DNA from 3 places in the Paenibacillus violae genome. Region 2 is predicted to be linked to each of the others. Evidence: riboswitches for the same ligand, from Rfam matches in the RefSeq annotation. Region 2 holds a riboswitch; each other region holds the start of a gene.
The links. A riboswitch is a leader RNA that binds a small molecule or an ion and turns the genes downstream of it on or off. The one in region 2 is predicted to bind cyclic di-AMP.
Positions count from the first base shown of each region.

Region 1: another riboswitch for cyclic di-AMP. It lies ahead of RQP52_RS08890 (hypothetical protein); the one in region 2 lies ahead of RQP52_RS27820 (hypothetical protein).
Region 3: another riboswitch for cyclic di-AMP. It lies ahead of RQP52_RS16755 (APC family permease); the one in region 2 lies ahead of RQP52_RS27820 (hypothetical protein).

Region 1 covers NZ_JAWCUD010000002.1:423,533-430,628, forward strand. Annotated here, with positions in the region: gene RQP52_RS08875 (glycoside hydrolase family 26 protein) at 1-432, shown strand, start outside; gene gudD (glucarate dehydratase) at 524-1,891, opposite strand; gene RQP52_RS08885 (alpha/beta fold hydrolase) at 2,067-2,930, shown strand; gene RQP52_RS08890 (hypothetical protein) at 2,982-3,365, opposite strand; cyclic di-AMP (ydaO/yuaA leader) riboswitch at 3,452-3,589, opposite strand; gene RQP52_RS08895 (alpha/beta hydrolase) at 3,648-4,478, opposite strand; gene RQP52_RS08900 (MarR family winged helix-turn-helix transcriptional regulator) at 4,533-4,976, opposite strand; gene RQP52_RS08905 (oligogalacturonate lyase family protein) at 5,038-6,150, opposite strand; gene RQP52_RS08910 (hypothetical protein) at 6,176-7,096, opposite strand, start outside.
Region 2 covers NZ_JAWCUD010000011.1:308,385-315,480, reverse strand. Annotated here, with positions in the region: gene RQP52_RS27855 (PASTA domain-containing protein) at 168-518, shown strand; gene RQP52_RS27850 (hypothetical protein) at 615-1,139, shown strand; gene RQP52_RS27845 (YobA family protein) at 1,311-1,640, shown strand; gene RQP52_RS27840 (hypothetical protein) at 1,831-2,100, shown strand; gene RQP52_RS27835 (DUF4274 domain-containing protein) at 2,269-2,685, shown strand; gene RQP52_RS27830 (hypothetical protein) at 2,784-3,137, shown strand; gene RQP52_RS27825 (hypothetical protein) at 3,332-3,715, shown strand; cyclic di-AMP (ydaO/yuaA leader) riboswitch at 3,967-4,094, shown strand; gene RQP52_RS27820 (hypothetical protein) at 4,182-4,547, shown strand; gene RQP52_RS27815 (YfiT family bacillithiol transferase) at 4,824-5,342, shown strand; gene RQP52_RS27810 (hypothetical protein) at 5,658-6,089, shown strand; gene RQP52_RS27805 (NUDIX hydrolase) at 6,275-6,733, shown strand; gene RQP52_RS27800 (hypothetical protein) at 6,791-7,096, shown strand, end outside.
Region 3 covers NZ_JAWCUD010000005.1:177,594-184,689, forward strand. Annotated here, with positions in the region: gene RQP52_RS16745 (EcsC family protein) at 1-333, shown strand, start outside; gene RQP52_RS16750 (NAD(P)/FAD-dependent oxidoreductase) at 901-2,130, shown strand; cyclic di-AMP (ydaO/yuaA leader) riboswitch at 2,316-2,476, shown strand; gene RQP52_RS16755 (APC family permease) at 2,573-4,408, shown strand; gene RQP52_RS16760 (YqkE family protein) at 4,465-4,725, shown strand; gene RQP52_RS16765 (polysaccharide deacetylase family protein) at 4,722-5,672, shown strand; gene RQP52_RS16770 (hypothetical protein) at 5,710-5,925, opposite strand; gene RQP52_RS16775 (hypothetical protein) at 6,112-7,096, shown strand, end outside.

The DNA.
Region 1 (7,096 bases), on a different contig from region 2:
TTTCCGCAGGTAAAAGCGATTACCTACTTTAACTTCAGTCGAGCTCAAGCGATTCGAACGAATGGGCCTTATGTGTATGATATCGGGGAGAACCCCTTCATGGACGGCTTATATCAACGGCTCATCCAATCCGATTGGTTCCTAGGTAAGGTTCAGACAGGCGTTGACCCCATACAATATCGCTATACGCCTGTTACCGATCAATCTCTTCCTACTGGCAAACAAACTGTTCTTGTTTATCCTAAGCTTGAGAACGAACGGGGTGAACCCCCATTTGCTATCGCCATTTACCAAGGCAATCAGCTTCTTGGCGTCAGTTATGAGGCTCCCTGGGATATAGACATTCAAGTGAATGTGGAATCAGCGGCAGAACCTTGGTACGCCGTCGCTTACAATGATAAGATGGAGCCCACTGCTGTCAGCAAAAACTAAATGAAATTGGAGTTTTCTATTTTATTTTCACTGAACATAGGCAAAAATAGCCGCTGTTTCCTCTATTCAGGAAACAGCGGCTATCTATTATCTATCTCAAAAGGCAAGGTCGTTTGTGGTCAAATTTCCAATTGGGAATATAAAATTGCATGGCCAGCGCATCATCACGCGCTCCCAAGCCCTCTTGGTTGTATAGCTGATGCGCCTTTTCAATGGCTTCCATGTCAATTTCTACTCCCAGACCCGGCTTGCTCGGAACATCCACCATGCCCCCAACAATCTGAAACGGCTCCTTGGTTAACTGCTGTCCATCCTGCCAAATCCAGTGTGTATCAATGGCCGTAATTTTCCCCGGCGCTGCGGCTGCCACATGGGTAAACATCGCAAGCGATATATCAAAATGGTTGTTCGAGTGAGATCCCCATGTAAGCCCCCATTCCTGACACATCTGAGCTACTCTAACAGAGCCCTGCATCGTCCAGAAATGTGGATCAGCTAACGGAATGTCGACAGATTGCAGCTGAATCGTATGGCCCATCTGGCGCCAATCGGTAGCGATCATGTTCGTTGCCGTTGGAAGGCCTGTCTCACGCCGGAACTCGGCCATGATCTCACGGCCTGAATAACCGTTTTCTGCACCGCATGGGTCTTCCGCATAAGCCAATATGTGATGCTGATCACGGCATAGGTGAATCGCCTCAGCTAAAGACCATGCCCCGTTAGGGTCAAGTGTAATTCTGGCTTGAGGGAAACGTTCCGCCAGCGCAGTGACCGCTTCAATCTCCTCCTCACCGCGCAGGACGCCACCTTTTAACTTAAAATCGTTAAAGCCATATCGTTGATACGCCGCTTCGGCAAGTTTCACCACGGCTTCAGGTGTAAGCGCTTCCTCGTGACGCAGTCGAAACCAGTCATTCGGAGCATTTTCAGCGCCCTGATACGGAAGGTTTGTCCGATTTCGGTCCCCCACATAGAACAAGTAGCCTAACATTTCTACTTTATCGCGCTGTTGACCTTCTCCTAGCAATGCTGCAACCGGTACATCCAAGAATTTACCTAAGAGATCAAGTAATGCCGCTTCCAACGCCGAAACGGCGTGTATTGTGATGCGTAGATCAAAAGTCTGCAAACCGCGTCCTCCCAGATCCCGATCAGCGAATTGCTTGCGAACTTTAGTAAGAATGTTATTGTATTGGCCGATCGATTGACCGATAACCAGTGGGCTTGTGTCTTCAAGCGTTTTACGAATATTCTCGCCGCCCGGTACTTCACCAACGCCCGTATGACCTGCACTGTCTTTGAGGATAACGATGTTACGTGTAAAGAATGGAGCATGCGCTCCACTTAGATTGAAGAGCATACTATCGTGCCCTGCAACTGGAATTACTTTTAGTTCGGTAATAATTGGCGTGCTGGACGCTTGATTTCTCGATTGCTCATTTAGCAGTTCTTGTTTCATGGCTGATCTCTCCCTTTCCAATGGATGAATACCAGTTTAATGAAGATGACAACTAATTCGCATAACTTAAGTTAAATTGTACCACGTCATCTAGCTCCTAAGTACTTAAATAACTTTTATTCACATATTTTTGTTAGGGAATAATATGCGCTTCGCTGGAGAGGACGTTGAAATGATGATTCATTATAAAAAAATGAAGATCGACGGCTGGGAGTTATTTTTTCGCCAAGCCGGTAGTCCGTACAACCCAACCATCATCCTTCTTCATGGTTTTCCAAGCTCATCCCATATGTTCAGGGATTTGATTCCTCAACTCACAGACCGATTTCATGTCATTGCTCCTGACTATCTAGGGTACGGAAATAGCAGTATGCCTTCCGTTGAAGAATTTGCGTACACCTTTGAGAATCTATCACTTATGATTGAAAAGCTTATAGATAATCTCTGTATTTCTCACTATATTTTGTACACCCATGATTATGGAGGTCCTATCGGCTTCAGACTGGCTGTACGGAATCCGCATCGTATTCTAGGATTCGTTATTCAGAATGCTGTGGTTAGTGAAGACGGATTAGGGAAACCGTTCGATCTTTTCAAAGCACTTTGGGCGGATCGAAATCCTGCAACTGAAGCGGCCTTTGCCCAGCTTGCAACCTTTCATTTTACAAAAATGCAGTATGTAACGGGCGTGTGTCATCCCTATCGAATTAGTCCCGATGGTTACCTAATGGACCAGTTATTTTTGGATCGACCCGGTAATAGCCAAATTCAGTTGGAATTGGGCTACGATTATCGGACCAACGTCGAACAATACCCTGTTTGGCAGCAATACTTGCGAACTTATCAACCTCCTACGCTTATAACCTGGGGCAAAAATGATTTTATTTTTACGGTGCAAGGAGCTCTTGCTTTCGGAGAACTATTAACATGTGTGGAAACTCACTTTTTATGCGGGGGACATTTTGTTCTGGAAGAGCAAAGTCAGCAAGTTGCGGAGCTTATCAAGTGCTTTTTTGGCCGTATCTATGCGCGAAAATAAACGAAAAAGGAGCTGCCGTCAGGCAAGCTCCTTCTCTATTGTTGAAAATCGTTAATTCGTATGGCTGATGTACGCTCTGAGGCAAGGATACGGACCACTGAAAATATGCGCCATGGCTACGATAAAGTTAAGGTGATCCAGTAAAATTTGGAGAGTGGTTCCGACGAGATGGGCTAGCGATTGTTCAACCGCTAATTCCTTTTCTGAACTCAGTTGGTTAAGCAGCTCATTATTTTGAGCGACCGTTTTACTAATTTCCATTAACGTCTGTGTTTCGACGTCTGATGGCCGGTAAGCCAAATTCGGAAATTGAATGTCGTACGTCTCCAACCGCTGTTTCAAATGAAGAATCTCATGTTGGCGCTGTACGGAATCGTTGGCTCTCTTCCATGGAAAAAGATTCTTCCATTCTTTGGTTACTTTCATAAGCAGCATGTCTAGTTCCTCCTATTTTCTCTAGAAGAGAAAAAGGAAGCGAGGGAATAGAACCTCAAATCACAATGTTCCATTGAATGTTTCTATCCATTTCTTTCTACGCTGACGAAGTTAGCTGACGGATTCGGGTTGAAAGTTAACCCTAACACTTCACTTTGTGTACTCACCCCAGGAAACTTGGTTCCCCCGCTTCTTTAATCTAAAGAATTAAGCGTATTTTATCAATTTACTCCAATGTATACCGAGAAGCAATAGTAATATTTTCTTATCTATTCAATGTCCTTAGTCATACATCCCTTGTAACCATAACATGATCCGATCTACTACCTCCATATATCTTTGCCCAACAAGCAATCCGGTGTGAGTCGTATCCCAAAGTCCTGTATACTCTGCATGGAGATGCTCCGCTGTCGCCTTTCCCCGCCGGTCATCCTCTTCACGATTAATTGCTTTAATAACCAAGGCTGGATTAACCATCAAACTGCTGTCTATCGATATCCCACCGCTTGCCCCCAAAGAGAAATAAAAATCGTTAAATGCTTTTAATGACTCCACAGTTATATACTTTCTCTGAAAATTAATGTCATCCATTGATTCATCTATACTGGAATTCTCTTCTCGGGATGGTGCGGGCATTAATACTCCTGTTGTCCTTCTAGCTATTTCTTTGTAGGGTACAGCTTCATAAACTTCCTTACTTATGCTTGTATCGATCACCACTAAGCCTGCAAGTTCGTTGGTTTCAGCCAGCTTCTGGCTCAAAATTCCTCCCATGCTAAATCCTATGAGTATCGGTGGAGCCTCACACTCGGCCAAAACCTCTTTCATATCCTCCAAATAATCTTCGAATGTTACATTTGTCAAATCGAGCACTCTACTTTTGTAGTGACCTCTCAAATTCATAACATAGCAATTCCATCCCTTGTTTATAAAGTGTGGGATGTATTTGCTCCACATCCAACTGCCCGTGTAGGCACCGTGTACAAATAAAAGCGGAGGTTTTTGGGAGGCTTCCTTCGGTAGCTCCTCTCCCTCGAAAATTTCTATAAATAGATCATTTTCTCCGATATATTTCACACGATGATCTGGCAAATCTTTTGTATAATCTTTCATGATAAGTTTCACCTCGTTATATAGTTTGACATCAAACTATTAGTCTAAAAAAATTTAAAAATTGTTATAAATTTTCGTTAGAATTCTCAGTAATTCTTCCTTTTCTTTATCCGTAATGTCCATGTAAAATACATCTAACATTTTTTCTGAGATGGTTTCAAATATCGGTTTCAGTTCCTCCCCTTTTGGCGTTAAGGCAACATAGACGACCCTTGAATCTACGGTGTCCCTTTCCTTTGTCACGTATCCTAGACGGACCAATTTATCTACGAGTGCAGTCACTGTAGACTTATCTTTATCAATTTTCTTGGCAATCTCCGCCATAGTCAATCTAGGCATCTTAAATAGAGCAAAGATAATATCCCCATGTGAAATGGCAATATCGTCGACCCCATATTTCGCCATCTCGGCTATGATAAACCGATTGGTCTTTTCTCTGATTCTGGAAATAATTGATACAGCGTCTCTTGGTTTCATATCTGTATTATAGTTTGACATCAAACTAATGTCAAATATATTTGAGGCAGCCGATGCAACTAGCCGGCTGCCTCGAACATTGTCACAAATCCACTTTATACATACAAGGAACGCCCTCCATATCAGAGGTAAAGATGATAAATGTGCCATCTGGAGAAAAAGCCGGATGCGGATGAGCATCCTGTGTGTTACCGTATGACTTCCAGCTAGTTCCATGGGAGCATAAACGCTCTTCTTGCCTCCGTTCTACATCCACTAAATAGATGAAGTGCTGCTCGGGCAGCTGCCCGTCCCCGACGATCATCGTATGATTGGCATTCGAAATAAAGTGGCAATACTTAGAGCAATTCATCCAGATTTCTTCCTCTAATGTCTCCGAGTCCATGAAACGGATACTTTCGTGATAGAGATCATCTTTATGTCTGTACACATAAGCGAATCTAGAGCCATCGGCAAGCCAATATTCATGTGTGATGAGCTCATCATGCGTCTGTTCCTTCGCACAGCGCAGCAGCGTCCCGTCCTTTTGGACTAGCCAGAGTCTGGCATCAATCAAATGCCCAGGACCTTCATGACAAAATAAAATGGTTGATGGGTCATTGGGACGAATTTGCGGATGCCCCAGCCAGCAGTCCAGCTCCTCATGCGCGATATGGCTGGTTCGCTGTTCGATATCCAGGTAGATGATTCGGCAGTGCGGCTTCGCTGCCCATTGTGGCTCGAAGTTGGACCAGTCCCCTTTGCCCGGTACAACATCCTTTTCATTAATTTCGACCAGAACGAGATACTTGTCATCTGAGCTGAGGCCGGGATTCGCATTGGATTTCCAGCCTGCAGGTGATGTATAGAGAACGTCTTCCTTCAGCGTCGTCATATCCAATCGCATAATCCGCTGATCTCGGCAATAGATCAAGTAGTTATCGTCACTCGTCAGACTGCAGCTGAAATCGTGAATATCGGGTCCTTCCGTTAATTGCAGAGCCGATCCATCGTTCAGATCCATCTTGTAAAGCTGACGGAATCCCTCTCGCTCACTAGCGTAAATGAGATAGCGATTGTCGTTTGTAATCATTTTATAATAAAAATAAGGATGATGATTTACCTGCTCCGGGGCTGTCAAACGAGTCATAGATCGGCCCGTGTAGGCATCGACAAACGGATGGAACTCGTTACGAATCGTAGATCCTTTAGCCATCTGTGATCACTCCATTCTCTTAATGTTAGGGACGAGGCCGCAGCATTTTCATCTTCTCAGCAGGTTTAAGCGGTAAGGTCAATTGAAGCGGCGAGCGGTTAGGGGTACGGAATACCGCCCGAACCTCTGCGTTCGCTTCTAAGACGGAAGCCGAAGTGTCGAGCTCTTCTCCTTGTTCGCCCAAACGCCATGCAAACAGAAGCAGCGCTTCCTGCATACGATCAAAAGCAAATCTCTTCCGCTCGCCGGCGTAGATAACATAGTCAAGGAACAGTTTATCCTGTTCCTGCCTGAGCTCCCAGCTTGGCTGTTCCCCGTCAAAGGCTGCGAATATTCTTTTCACCTGCAGCGTCTGCTCTGCTACGTGTACTGTAGCTGCTTCGGCTTCTCGCGAGACAGCTTCTGCCCTAACCTCATGCAGGCTTCCTCCAATCTCAAAGCGAACTCTTAGGTCCGCTGATTCGATGGCACCATCAATGGGATCGAGCCCAATGTGCGTATTGCCGCCATTTGTGCAAAATCCGATGCCGAACAACACATCCTTCCCCTTTTGAACACTGGAATAGATACCGGAAGAATAGTCATAACCTTCGTTCAGCAGGCGCAAATGAATATAGGTAGATGCATCACCGTTGCGTACATAAGCTAGCAAATTGCGGCGCTGATTCCACATCACATCTTTGCTGAAGGTTCCCACACTAACCGGCCCTTCCATATACGTAGTTGCTTGGTTAACAATGTCGCCAGCCTCGTCTTTGCTAATTGTTTGTACATGTTCCGCTGTCTCTGTTCGTTTGAACGCCGGTATGTACTTCTCAGGACATCCAATATCATTGCCATACCAATCCAGATTGTATGTCAGTTGATCGACTGGCATGAAGTCCAACTCACCTCGGCTGGCAATCTGCAAGAAGGATAAAACTTCCGGCGTCATCATCGTATGATA
Region 2 (7,096 bases):
TTTGTGTTAAAGCTACCGCTTTTTGAACTGTTGGGGAGTAATACGCAACTATCAATGCATTGGCAGCGTCTAAATATTTGGGATTATTTGTTAGTATAGGAAAGGAGAATAATGTTTTTGTGCTCATTGAAGAAGGATGAAATTTATAAAAGGAGTTGAATTTTCTATTGAAGAATTCTTTCATAACGATAAAAATCAAAAAGAGAAACTTTGTATTGATCAATCTGAGTGTATTGTTGGTGATAACGTTAGGTATATTTTTATCTACAAGAGATGAAAACAAAACCTATCCGATGATTCGTAATTCGGTGGAAATGCCTAATTTAGTAGGACAAACAAAGGAGAATGCGATTAAAGTTGCTGAGTCTAAAGGTATTAAATTAAATATTAATAAGGCCACTAGTGATCAGTTTGAGATAGGTATTATACTTAGCCAAAATCCTGCTATTGGTGATCTAGTTGAGTTTAATTCAACTGTAAATGTTTATGTAAATGAGGAAAGTAATTCTAACGGGTAGAAAAAGGGATAAAGTGTTTAAAAATTCAAAATATGACTTCCATGCATCTCAGAACGATTGCTTACTAATAATGCGGTACTAATAGGAGATAAAAATATGAATAAAAAGTGGATTACTATTATAATTACTGGAGCGGTTATTGCAGAAATACTCTCCCTTACACCTGCATTCGCTACTTCTACTCCAAAAGAAGATACAACGACCATTAAAGTAGTGACTATACCAGCAGAGCAACAGCAAAAGAAGGAAGTCGTAGATCGATTGTACAAATCATGGGAAAATGGAATCATTAAGATTGAGGAGAGTGAAGGTGAAAAATTTAAAAGGGTTGACTGGGATTTAATATACGGAGTTGATATTGACAGGCATTTCACAAACCAACTTTCAGATGTGGAAGCACAATCGTTCTTTATGGCACTAGACGAGGCTAAAAAAGCATATAAAACGGGTGACTCTCAATATGGAATTTTGTTGAGTAAAGATCACAAGGCAGCCAGAGTAGTATGGGAACGTTCTAGCGGAGGCTTTCATATAGCGGATATCGTTTTAAAAATCAAATCCACAATATTGAATAAAGAAGAAAATATATGGACACTAGTTAATCAAGAGGAACTACTATAGGTAACGACCACGGTTCATAATTAAGCAATAATGAATCGCTCAACTAACCCAGAACTATAGCTTAATAAACACCAGGAAGGTAGTCGACATCAAGCGGCTGCCTTTTCCCCGCTAAGTGGCAGTTTACTTCAATAAGGGGGAACAAGTTTAATAACAGAGGTGACTTGAGATTTGAATTTTTTAAAGATTGTGATGATAGCAGCAGTCGTATTTACGTTGTTGGGATGTCAAGGGAAATTAAGTACGGAACCTACTGGGCAAGGGTATATCTTTGAAGTAAGTGACAGCGGAGTATTAGTTCTGGATAATATTAAAGACACCGATTTGGGTAAAAAATGGCGAGATATATCAGGGAGCTATTCAGGAAATGCTATTTGGCTAAAAACTTCGACCTCAAAACATTCAGTAGGACAAAAAGTAAGATATTGGGTAGATGGTGGAATTAATGAGTCTTTTCCAACACAGGCGAGTGCTAAAAAGATAGAAATAATTAATGATTGAACTAACGGGTAAAAAATTTTAAATTTTCAAAGGGCTACCGCGTAGCAGGCCTTTTCCTCGCGAACGGGCAGCATTCTAGAATGAATAAAAATCTCGATTTCATTAACAATTTATCCGAAAATTATCCAATTTAGTGATATACTTTTATTTAAGTGCACTAAAACATAAGTTTTAAGGAGTGATAAAACAAATGGTCAGAGAAGCGTTATTTAAATCAAGCATTTTATTTATGGTATTAGGAGGACTCTTTATTACCTCAGCTGGTTTAATCTATACAATTGAACGTGCAGCTGCAAATATATCTGGGAATATAAAGGCTGCTGGCTTTATGGCTGGTCAATTACAAGGGCAAACTCCAATTCCAAAAATGCCAGGATTTATTGATAATTTTTATGTCCCATCACTCACTGTGCTTGGTATCATTTTATTGGTTTTAGGAACTAGAAAAGAATTAAAATAAAGTAACCGTACCTTAGACACCATATTTGAGTGTTGTTACGCTAACGTAAGAACGATAGTTGAATAACCAGAGAGCAGATCGCCGCGGACGGCAGCTGTTCTCTTTTTCTTTTAAGTAAAGGGCAGATAAACGGGGTATGATATAATCTTTCTGTGGGGAGATGATACTATGTCTAGTACAGAATGGAACACTGAGCTTTTGGAGAATGAGAATCCTACATACGTGAAACAAGTAATCAGTCGTATTGAAAACCCAGAATTATTGCATGCCATCGCACTGAATTATAATTGGGATAACGGTTTTGAATTGCCAAATTGGTTAGCGGAGAATAGGTATTGCGAGTTTGGAACAGCACTATTATTGTTCTATAGGTCTGACGGTTACGTATTTTTAAATAGTAATAAGGAAATGACAACAGGAAAAACAGAATGGTTTGGATTCATTAGTGACCTTTTTAATAAATTAATGAAAAATCATTTTAACATATCGAAAGTTTCTTACCAACCAGAATTGTCTAGAGTACAAAAATACAAATTAAAAAGGGCTAATCCAAACATACCCGAAGTCATTTTTGAGGGGGTCTAATTCCTGTTAACCATTGAGCTAACTGGAGAATTATATTTAGTTTAAATATGCGGTATAGTTACCAAGCTTATGTTTCATTAAGTAAGGGGATTGATGTGATGAAGAAAATATCAATAGAAGAACTTTATGTACTGTATGTTGATACGATTAAGCGATGCGGAACTTACCTATTAGACTCTGACGATGTGGTAATTGGATATAACATCTTTGAAGAGTTCGATATTGGTGCTATAACATTTTTACACACCGACAACTTAAAAAAATTAGTCTATGATGGGCTAATTAGTTATGAAATAATGTTTAAAAGTTCAACTTTAAGAAGTAAATTTCTAGCATTACAGCAAGGTGATGAATGGAATATTAATGCGGTGAGGCACTCATCTCAATGGAAGGAAATTCTTGAACTGGCTGATGAGATCAATTCAATGGTAGTGCGTTACGCTAACGGGTAACGTTAGTTGAGAACAACAAAATGGCAGCTGATCCGGATGATCAGTTGCCATTTTTGTTGAAGTAAAGGGCAGAAGAATGGAGTAAATCAAATACGAGCATTTTGCACATTTATCGGTATGAACGGATAAATAGACGATTATATCATGCCCCCGATTGCATCCCCTCATATTGTAGTGCGAGGGGGTGATGAAACATGGCGCAACCGATAAATATCGGAGCAAATAGCATAGCTAAGATCGGCGATCGTTTTTTTATGATTGTTGAGGTGGAGGCGATAACAACTGGAGTTGAAATTGATCCAGTATTTGGAGTGCGGACGACCGCACAACAAGCAGCAGCACTCCTTCGTGCAGGTGTAAAGCGTACGACATTTGCAAAAGTAGATCCGAAACCTACTAGGACAACGAAAGTCGAGTTGAAAGGCGTATTGTTTGCCAACGGACGGATTTTCAAGGTATTCGACGTGGAAAACGCGACGAGCGACATTTCCGTCTTAGTGCGGATCAACCTAGCTCAGGCGCAAAGGCTTATCCGAAACGGTACACGTATCATCAAGGTTTATAGAAAACCATTCTAAAACAGCGAAGGAGCTGCGCACACAGCTCCTTTTTCAAGTACAAACTCATTGGATTGGTACATAACTCTACACATCATGGTTCAAGAAGTAAGTTTTTTACAGAGAGCCCCTGTATCTTGCATTTCATTCAACTACAGTATTTGATTAAACTAACGGAAGAACGTTTGTTCAATAAAGGAATTTAGGGTTGCATATGATCGATGACCTTGCTGCGTTAACCGCAGTAAAATTGAACTATTAGTTGAAAATAGACATAAAAAATATTAGATTAAAGAAACGGGGGAACCAAGTTTTCTGGGGTGAGTACACTTTTTAAGTGTTAGGGTTAACTTTCAACCCGAATCCGTCAGCTAACTTCGTCAGCGTAGAAAGAAAATGATAGAAACATTAAATGGGTTCCTTTATATTTAGGGCTCTATTCCCTCGCTTCCTTTTTTCGTTCAAGAGAAAAAAGGAGGAATTAGACATGCTTCTTAAGAGAGTAACCAAAGAGGTGAAGAACCTTTTTCAATCGACAAGATTAAACACTTCTGTACAACGTCAAGAAGAGATTCTTCACTTAAAGCGAAGGCTGGAGGAGTTCGACATTCAATTTTCCAATTTGGCGTATCGGCCATCAGGCGTCGAAACACAGACTTTATTGGAAATAAGCAAAACGGTCGGACAAAACAATAACTTGCTAAACCAGCTAAGTTTGGAACGGGAATTAGCGGATCAACAATTACTAGCCAATCGCGTCGGCATTTCCCTAAAAATTTTGGAGGAACATCACAAATTTATCGTAACCATGGCTCATATTTTTGGTGGTCCGTATCCTTGCCTCAGAGAGTAGATTAAAAGCAGTATTATATGAGTTTCGTTGAAGGATAAAGCTGTATTTTTAGGTTGCTAATTCTACATTAAGCCCGTCATAACTAGCTTTTTTTGATCGTATGTTATGGAAGTCCTTCACATTTAATTCATAATTCAATAACAGAAAACGATACTTGAAATACGGCAGGCAGCTGAGGCAGCCTGCTTTTTTCATTGAACTAAAGGGCAGGTTAGTAGAAGAAGTTTTGATATTTTGATAAAATGTACTTAAAGTGGCAAAAAGAGGAGGATAATTATGAATAGTCAATATCCAATTGGTAAATTTACTATAAAAGAGGTAATAACCAGCGATGATGTTAAACGCTGGATAGGTGAAATAGAAGAAGCACCGATGAAATTATTTGAAGCTGTAAACGGTTTAACAGAAGAACAACTGGCAACTCCCTACCGACAAGATGGCTGGAAATTAAGTCAGGTTGTACATCATTTAGCAGATGCACATATGAACGGATACATGAGGGTTAAGTTAGGATTAACCGAGGAACAACCAACAATAAAATCTTACGATGAAGTTTCTTGGGCGAAATTATCGGATAATAGTTTACCCATTGAAGTATCATTAAATATTTTTTCATCCATACATAAGCGTTTAGTTGTATTATTAAAATCACTTGACGAGAAAGAACTTAAAAAGACTATCAACCACCCTGACAGTGGTTTTATAACCATAGAAAAACTTATAGCCACTTACGCTTGGCACGGCAAACATCATATCGCTCATATTACATCTTTAAGAGAGCAAAAAGGTTGGTGAAAATGACAAACCCGTTAGTCAAGTAAAAAGCTTAATATTTGGAGGTTCATTTGTAATTGCAGAAGAATTTATTTTTGAATTAATTTGAAGACTTGGACACATCGGTTGAGCATGTGAAGAACATTCAACTAACGCAGAACGATAGTTCAATCAATGTTATAAGAAGGAAGCCAGCCCAGTGGGTTGGTAGCTATTTCTCAAGTAATGGGCAGTTATCATTAATAAGATTATGTTGAAATATGGTTGTGAGCTGATTGGCGAAGTGTGATTTTATTGAGGGTAAAGAAATGTCCTCACTATTATGGAGGGAGTTACTTGGTTGAAGAATGGTCAAAATGGAAACCTGAGAAATTGGATGTACTCCCGGCAGCAACCTATCTAAAACGCCTTACTAGAGATGACGATATACTTTTAATTTCTTTTGAAACAGAAGAAGAAGGTAAATTGGTTAATGTGACGTTTAATAAATTTGTCTTTTCTTATCGCTCAACTGATGAGGGGAACCGTTTAAAATTACTTGTAGATCTAAATATTAAGTATGGCGAGGATTTTTACAAGGACTGGCGCTTCTTTAAAATTAAAAATTCTCCGTACATCCGGTGGCTTCATGAAGAAAATTGTGGGATCTACCGGGAAGAGGACATATATCATTTCGTTTTTATAACAAATATGGAACTAATAGAGGTACTGGCAACTTATGATCCGGAAGTGAAAATCGTAGAGTTGCATTCAGAGATAGAGAAATAAAACTAAGCTCAACCATGTGCTGTCACACGGTGTTTTTTTAGTTGAACGAACGGGACAGGTAGTTCAATAAGAAACGAAGACGAGGCTGCCGGCATTTATCGGCAGCCTCGTTGAACTAAAGGGCAGTTATGCTCAATAACTCTCGCTCATTATATGGTATAATTTGGGATAAAGGAGGGCTTTTATTGACAGCTATTATTAATAAAAATGGTTATGAACTTATAGAGTGCATTTCATTGAATGAACATGAACTAATAAATTATGAGCCATTAGCAGGTTCGTACGCAGTGGTGAGGTACGACGGGAATTATCTAATTTGTTTTAACACATGGAGGAAACAATGGGAAGTACCTGCCGGAGGAAGAAATGATAATGAAACGGCTAAAGAATGCGCTATACGGGAGCTTTTTGAAGAAACAGCACAGGTTGTTCAAGATATGGATTTTAAAGGCCTACTAAAAGTTAGGAAACCAGATGGTACAATAAAATATAATCCCATTTTTTATACTGAGCTGGATTACATAGTCCCGTTTAAAAATAATAATGAAACAGATAGAATTTTATTTTGGAATTTAACCGAAGATGTTGGTTATATTGATGAAGTTGATGAGGCAGTTCTTAAATGGTGCAAGTCGATAAGCTAACTGGGAACGTTAGTTAAATACTAAGAAGACTGACCTGAGCGAGGTAGGAGGAGAATTTTGGAAAAAAGAAAGTTAATGTTGTTTACGCTTACTACTATTATTGTTTTGCTAAATGTGCTTGCGAGTTTTCGATGGAATTATAACAATATTGAAGGTGACATGAGATACAAAACAGATCGTTGGACCAATATAGTTTGGGTTGAATTTTACGCACCTCTTGCAAGTGGATCAGCTATGGAGTTTCCGTTATTATCGAATTCAGAGATTAGTTCATACCCACAACTAGAGTCTCATGTAGAAAAAATTTCCATGTCCGGTTATTTGGTGAGTGAATGGCTTAAGAGAATGAAATTTACTTACTTA
Region 3 (7,096 bases), on a different contig from region 2:
TTGTTTATCCTGTATGTGTTTCAAATTGCGTTCTCTAGTCCAGCGAAAAAACCTGCTCTATTAGACACGATCAAGAATTGGCACGAGGTCGCAAGCGGCTTTCCGCCGTCTGATGCCTATATGGATCAAGTGGATTGGCAGCAGCTGCAGCAGGAATATCGGGACACTATTGATTTCCGTAAAATGCTGCAGCTTGTCCCTGGCATTGGAGCTGTCGTAGGCGCATGGGCGAATTTTGGCCTGCTGGAAGAGTTGGGCGTGGCGGGCATGAACAGCTTTCGCTTGCGCCGGTTAGAGGATAAAACCAGGTTGGAGGCTGAGGGTGAGCAGTGAACGGGTGGATTCCCGTTGGAGAAAATCCAATGAAAGTGCGAATTTCCTTGCTAAAATGCTGGTTTGGTTGGATGAAATCCAATAGGTAGGGGGAAATTGGCATCCTGTGGGCTGTTGCGGCGTGCTTCGTTGGATTTCATCCAACGGAACGCGGAAATCCGGCCTCAAAAAGGAGTTCTCATTGGAATTTATCCAATGAGAAGAGGCGAGGCATCGCCAGCCCGCGGTCCAACTCCTTAGCCCCGCCATGCGCTCGCCACGCCGTTCAATGTCTTGGTCCGCCACGTGCCCGCCACGCGCTCTCGCCCTACGTCCCGCATCCCCTCGCCCCGCGCACTTATGCCGCTGCACCCGCCCCCCATACCACACAGCCTTTTTTGACCAAGCTAGGCAATGTTCCAGTGATTTTTAGGAAAGAGGCACATATACTAATGATGAGCCAAACCATGTGTACGCCCTGAACGAGTATGTGATTTTTTTCACATGACAACCCTGGATGGTTTGGTCGATCTTTTTCACCAACGATGGTAGAGAAAAAAGATGATGTAATCGGAGGAGAGGATTCAGATGAGTAGACCGAAGGTGGTTATTCTGGGAGCTGGGTACGGTGGGCTTGTAACGGCAATAAGGCTGCAGAAGCTGATCAAAGCAGATGAAGTGGCGGTCACGCTGGTGAACAAACACGACTATCACTACATGACGACACATCTGCATATGCCGGCAGCCGGCACTGATCATCATGAGAATGCGCGTGTAGCAATTAAGGATCTGATCGATGAGCGGAAAATTCATTTTATCAAAGCAACGGTTCAGCAGATCGTACCTGAGGAAAAAAAGGTGGTTCTGACGGACGAAGTCCTCACCTACGACTACTTGGTCGTGGGGCTTGGGAGTGAGACGGAAACCTTCGGCATTCCGGGATTGCGCGAGTATGCGATGACAATTAACAGCATTAACAGTGTTCGCTTCATTCGTCAGCATACACAGTATATGTTCGCTAAATATAAATTGGATTCCAAGCATAAGGAATATTTGACAATCGTTGTTGGAGGCGCTGGTTTTACAGGCACGGAGTTTGTTGGGGAGCTGGCTGACCGAATTCCTGATCTTTGCCACATGTTTGACGTCGATCCTTCCCTTGTTCAGATCATCAATATCGAAGCATCGCCTACTGCTTTGCCGCCAGGATTGCCGAATGACCTCGTGGAATACGGCATGGACGTGATGCGCCGCAAAGGGGTTCAATATAAATTATCTACCGCCATCAAGGCATGCGAGCCCGGCGGCGTGCTGTTGGGAGACGGCCAATTCATACCTGCCGGCACGGTCATTTGGTCGGGAGGTGTTCGTGGGAATTCCTTGCTGCAAGATGCGGGCTTCCACGTCCAACGCGGCAGGGTCAAAGTGGATGACTACTTGCGTTCCTTGCAGTTTCCCGATGTTTTTATTACGGGTGATTGCTCGATTGTCATGAGCCCGGAAGGCACGCCATACCCCGCCAATGCCCAAATCGCCGTCCAACAAGGTTGTAATACGGCAAAAAATTTATACTATTCACTGAGTGGAAAGCCATTACGACCTTTTGCCTACGATTACAAAGGCACGGTCGCCTCGCTTGGTCGCGGAGAAGCAATTGGTATCCTGAAGGTCAAAAAAGTGAAAGGCAGGCTGGCCGCATTCCTCAAAAAGATAATCGATGCCCGCTATTTATTTCTCATTGGCGGTATCCCACTCATCTTCAAAAAGATGATTTTTAAGCAAAAACAAGCCACAAGGAAGCGTCATGTGAGAAATTAATTTTGCTGAAATACCCGAAAATCTAATGAATCAGACAATAAGCTAGTAAAACAGAGATACTGAAAGGATTACATCATTGTAAGCGGATTATCAAATGAATGCGGGGAGGGAATAATCTTTTTTAAGATTATTCTCTCCTTTACTATGAGCCAATAAGAGAGTAGTATCAACTCGTACGTTAACAGTTGAATATTTCGCTTAATTTTCTAATTAGAAAAGCGGGGGAACCATAGGTTTCAACGGGGTGAGTAAGGTGTGTCTTGTCGCATGCGGCAGCTACCTTTAGGGCAGATTTCTCGCAGCCCGAACCCGTCAGCTAACCTCGTAAGCGGTCGTGAGAAAGGAGAACATGTGGCTAAGCACAAGGTCTATCCTTGTGTTTTTTTGCGCCTAAAAAAGGAAATCAAGCTGAAAACTAGGTTATTTGGAGGAATTTCACAGCATGACAAGTGACTCATTGAAAAAGATTGTATTCGGCAAACCGCTGAAATCAGCGGAGCTGGAATCTGAGAAAATGCAGGTATGGAAGGCTCTGCCCATCCTGTCTTCAGATGCCCTGTCTTCGGTAGCCTATGGCACGGAGCAAATTTTGCTAGAGCTTGCAACTGTTGGGGTTGCTGCTTTTGCTTTCTCATTGCCGATTGCAATCTCGATTATTGCTTTAATCATGCTTCTTGTTTTAAGTTATCGCCAAGTGATTGAGGCCTATCCAATGGGCGGCGGAGCTTACATGGTGGCCAAGGAAAATTTGGGCATGATGTCGGGAAGGCTCACCGGAGTTTCACTGCTGATTGATTACACGTTAACCGTTGCGGTTTCGATTTCAGCAGGCGTGCAGGCGATAACGTCGGCATTCCCGGTTACAGTGCCTTATATTGTCCCCATAGCCTTAGTGCTTGTCTGGTTGATGGTTTGGCTGAATTTGCGGGGCACTTCTGAATCCGGAACGGTGTTCGCGATTCCAACGTACTTTTTTATCCTGTGTATTTTACTGCTGATCGGCAAAGGGATCTTCGATATGCTGACAGGATCCATGAATATGCATGAATTCCAAGTTGTTCCCAGCTCGATGACGAGCTCATTGACTTTGTTTGTTATTCTAAAAGCCTTTTCATCCGGCTGCTCGGCCGTGACAGGGATTGAGGCGATATCCGATGCGGTGCCGCATTTCCGTACGCCATCTGTCAAGAATGCCAAGAGAACCCTGGCTTCGCTTGGTACACTATTGGCGATTGTCTTCGGGGGCGTCACCTTGCTGAGCTTGGGTTATGGAATTGCACCTGACCCGCATGGACATACTTCGGTCTTGTCGATGGTTACGGAGCAAGCGTTTGGCCGTGGCGTCATGTATTATGCCACACAGATTGGCACCATGCTGATTCTAGTATTGGCTGCGAATACGAGCTTCAACGGATTTCCTATTTTGGCATCCATTATGGCTCAGGATAAAAACTTTCCGCGCATGTTCTCGTATCGGGGAGATCGGTTGTCGTTTCACTACGGGATCGTAACGTTAGGTGTTTTGGCAAGTATCTTGCTCGTCATTTTCAAAGGAAAAACCGATGCACTTATTCCACTTTATGCGATTGGCGTCTTTTTATCTTTTACCCTTGCCCAAAGCGGTTTGGTCCGCAAGTGGTTCAGAGAACGTCCGGCTGGCTGGATCGGCAAGTTCGTTATTAATGGGTTAGGGGGAATCGTCTCCCTTGCCGTTCTTATTATTTTCTGTATTACCAAATTTAGTGAAGGCGCTTGGATTGTTATTATTGTGACGCCGCTATTGCTTTGGGGAATAACCAAAATCAGCAATCACTATGATGATGTAGCCAAACAACTGCGCATTGATATCACACAAGAACGCGTATGCGTGAAGGAACCTGTAATCATTGTACCTGTTGCGGGCATTCACCGCGTTGTAGCGCAGTCTTTGAACTATGCCAAATCTTTATCTCCCAATGTCATTGCTTTCTACGTCTCGTTTTCGGATGAGGATGAAGAAGCGATGCAGGAGAAGTGGGATAAGTGGGATCCGGGCGTTCGGCTTGTCGTGTTCAAATCCCGTTATCGGACCATTTTGAAGCCGCTGGCTGAGTTTATTGAAAGAGTCGATACCCATGTTTCGGAAAAGCAATCGATCATGGTGATCCTGCCCCAGTTCATGCCGAAAAAATGGTGGCACCGCCTGCTCCACAACCAGTCTGCCGCACGTATTCGCTCGAAGCTGCAAGCCGATAAAGATATCGTCGTTGCGACGGTGCCCTATCATTTGCATGAGTAGAGGTGTACAATAAAGGGGTAAACCGGATGTAGAAATGGAACAGAGGTGAACCTTTTATGGCAAAAAAGAAATGGTCAAACACTACCGCTGAACCTAGCGCGCAAGATAAACCTGCGACACTCAAAGATTTGCTGCGCCCTGATATCGTAGCGGGGCTGAAGGCTCAGGCTGATGCGATGAAAGCTGAGGAGCAGGCTCGCAAAGAGGCTGCCAGAGCTGAAGCAGAGGCTGCGCGCAAGGCGGAGGAGAAACGGCTGGAGAATGATTTCGGCCACTTGCTCGAGAAGAGCAAGCTGGATTGGAGAAAACACAAATGAGGAAGCGCTTGGTGTGCTTCCTTTTTCTTTCGGGTGCGTTGATAGCGCTTACAGGTTGTGGGGTGGAGAGAGGGCCGATGAAGCTTGCGGACGAACCGGCTGTGTCGGGAAGGCCGGATTCTGTTGTATCTGCAGCGCCGGTTGTGCAAGGCGCCGTCACTCCGGTGCCCACTTCGAAAGTAATACCGACAGACATATCAGCGCCAACTGACGCACCACTCTTACCTGCAAAGTTGCCTTCGCTTGCCCAGACCTTAGTGGAACGCTATCATAAGGCAGTTCCGGCAAAATGGGGCGAGAACATCCCCGGCGTGCGGACACATCTGGTGACGCAGGATAAGGTGATCGCCCTGACCTTTGACGCTTGCGGCGGCAAAGAAGGCAGCGGTTACGATGAGAAGTTAATCGATTATTTGATCAAGGAGCAAATTCCGGCGACCTTGTTTGTTAATGCGAGATGGCTTGCCGCGAATCCGGACATTTTTGCCAAGCTGGCGGCGAACCCGCTGTTTGAAATCGAAAACCATGGGACCGAGCATCGGCCGCTCTCTGTGAATGGCAGAGCCGCATATGGCATCGCAGGAACCAAAGATGTAAGCAATGTGATTCGCGAAGTAACGGAGAACGCCGATGAAATCGAGAAGCGGACGGGTAGGCGGCCGCTATTTTTCCGCTCAGGCACGGCCTTCTACGACGATATCGCCGTTGACATTGCCCACGACCTGGGTTTTCAGTTGGCGGGCTATAACGTACTTGGCGACGCTGGAGCTACATTTAACACGGAGCAGGTCTACCATGCGCTTACTAAGGCCCGGAGCGGTTCCATCATTTTGGCGCATATGAACCATCCGGAGAAAGACACGGCTGAAGGTGTCATGAAGGCGATACCTGTTATGCAGAAGGCGGGCTTTCGATTTGTTCATCTGTCAGCCTATCCCGTAGAGTGAAATAGATGGACTTCCTATCGTTAATCTGCGCTGTTCATCACCTTTTTTTCATCTCAAAAAACTCGCACTCATTCCGATCATAGTAAGCTAAATCAGCAACACGCGATTGCAAAACCACGGTTGTTTCGCTGAAACGAAGGACGATCGCATTCGAATCGACAATATGATCGTCTTTGAAAACACGGACAAAAACGCCTTTTTCCACAGCTTCCTGAAAATCGGAATCCGTCACTAATCGTTGGTTACCGGCCATACTCAGCATTCTCCTTGCATGTATAAAATAGTTCTTCAATTGTACCACAACGCGCCAACAATCTCCCGTTCTCCACGAACGCCTACTCTTCGCCCGGCATAGAATGTAGCACCAAAGAGTCTATTCCTTGTCATTGACGAAATGGACTCCCAAATGCTGCATAGGCAGAGAGGATGCGTGATCCCGATGGACATTCAATTACTACCGATTCATTGGGTATATCTAGTATTTATTGGTTTTATTCTTACGTTTTTAATTAAACGCAGAGACACCACGATGATTTGTGTGGTTGGGATTTTTGCGCTGGGCTTGCTGGCAACGGAAACCCTAAGCGGTTCAGTATCCGGGGTGTTCAACAGCTTTATTTATGCAACCAAAGAGTTGATGGGAACGATTATGATTATCTCGATCATCGTAGCGATGAGCCGTGTGCTGATTCGCACGGGCATCAATGAAACGATGGTTGCTCCATTAACTCATTTTCTAAGGACGCCGGCGCTTGCTTTCTGGGGCATCGGGATTATCATGATGGTAACTTCCTGGTTCTTCTGGCCGTCTCCCGGTGTTGCACTCATAGGGGCGGTATTGCTGCCTGTGGCGGTACGTGTGGGTTTACCTGCATTAGGTGCAGCTATGGCGATGAACTTGTTCGGACACGGGATCGCGCTGTCAGGGGACTACATTATTCAAGGGGCGCCCAAATTAACAGCGGATGCCGCCGGGTTGCCGGTAACCGCGGTGATGGAGGCAAGTGTGCCGCTTGTTATTGTCATGGGGCTTGTGACAACGGTAACCGCGTTCTGGATGATGCGGCGGGATATCAAAAATGGGACATGGCGCGACGGTCTTGTGACGAGCGGTAACGGGGACAAGGATTCGCTGCTCTCCTCCGAGCAAGATGCCAAGTCCAGTATGTCTTCAAAAATGAGAAAAACACTCGCGGTTATCATCCCTGTACTCTTCGCTTTAGATGTGATTGCGATGTTCGTCCTTAATCTGCAAGGTGGGGACGCGACCGCGCTTGTCGGTGGAACCGCCGTGTTCATTCTCATCGGCGTTACGCTGCTGGCTCATCGCAGCAAAGGACTGGAGCAAACGACTTCCTACCTCATCGAAGGCTTCGTCTTCGGGTTCAAAGTCTTCGGTCCCGTGATTCCAATCGCCGCGTTCT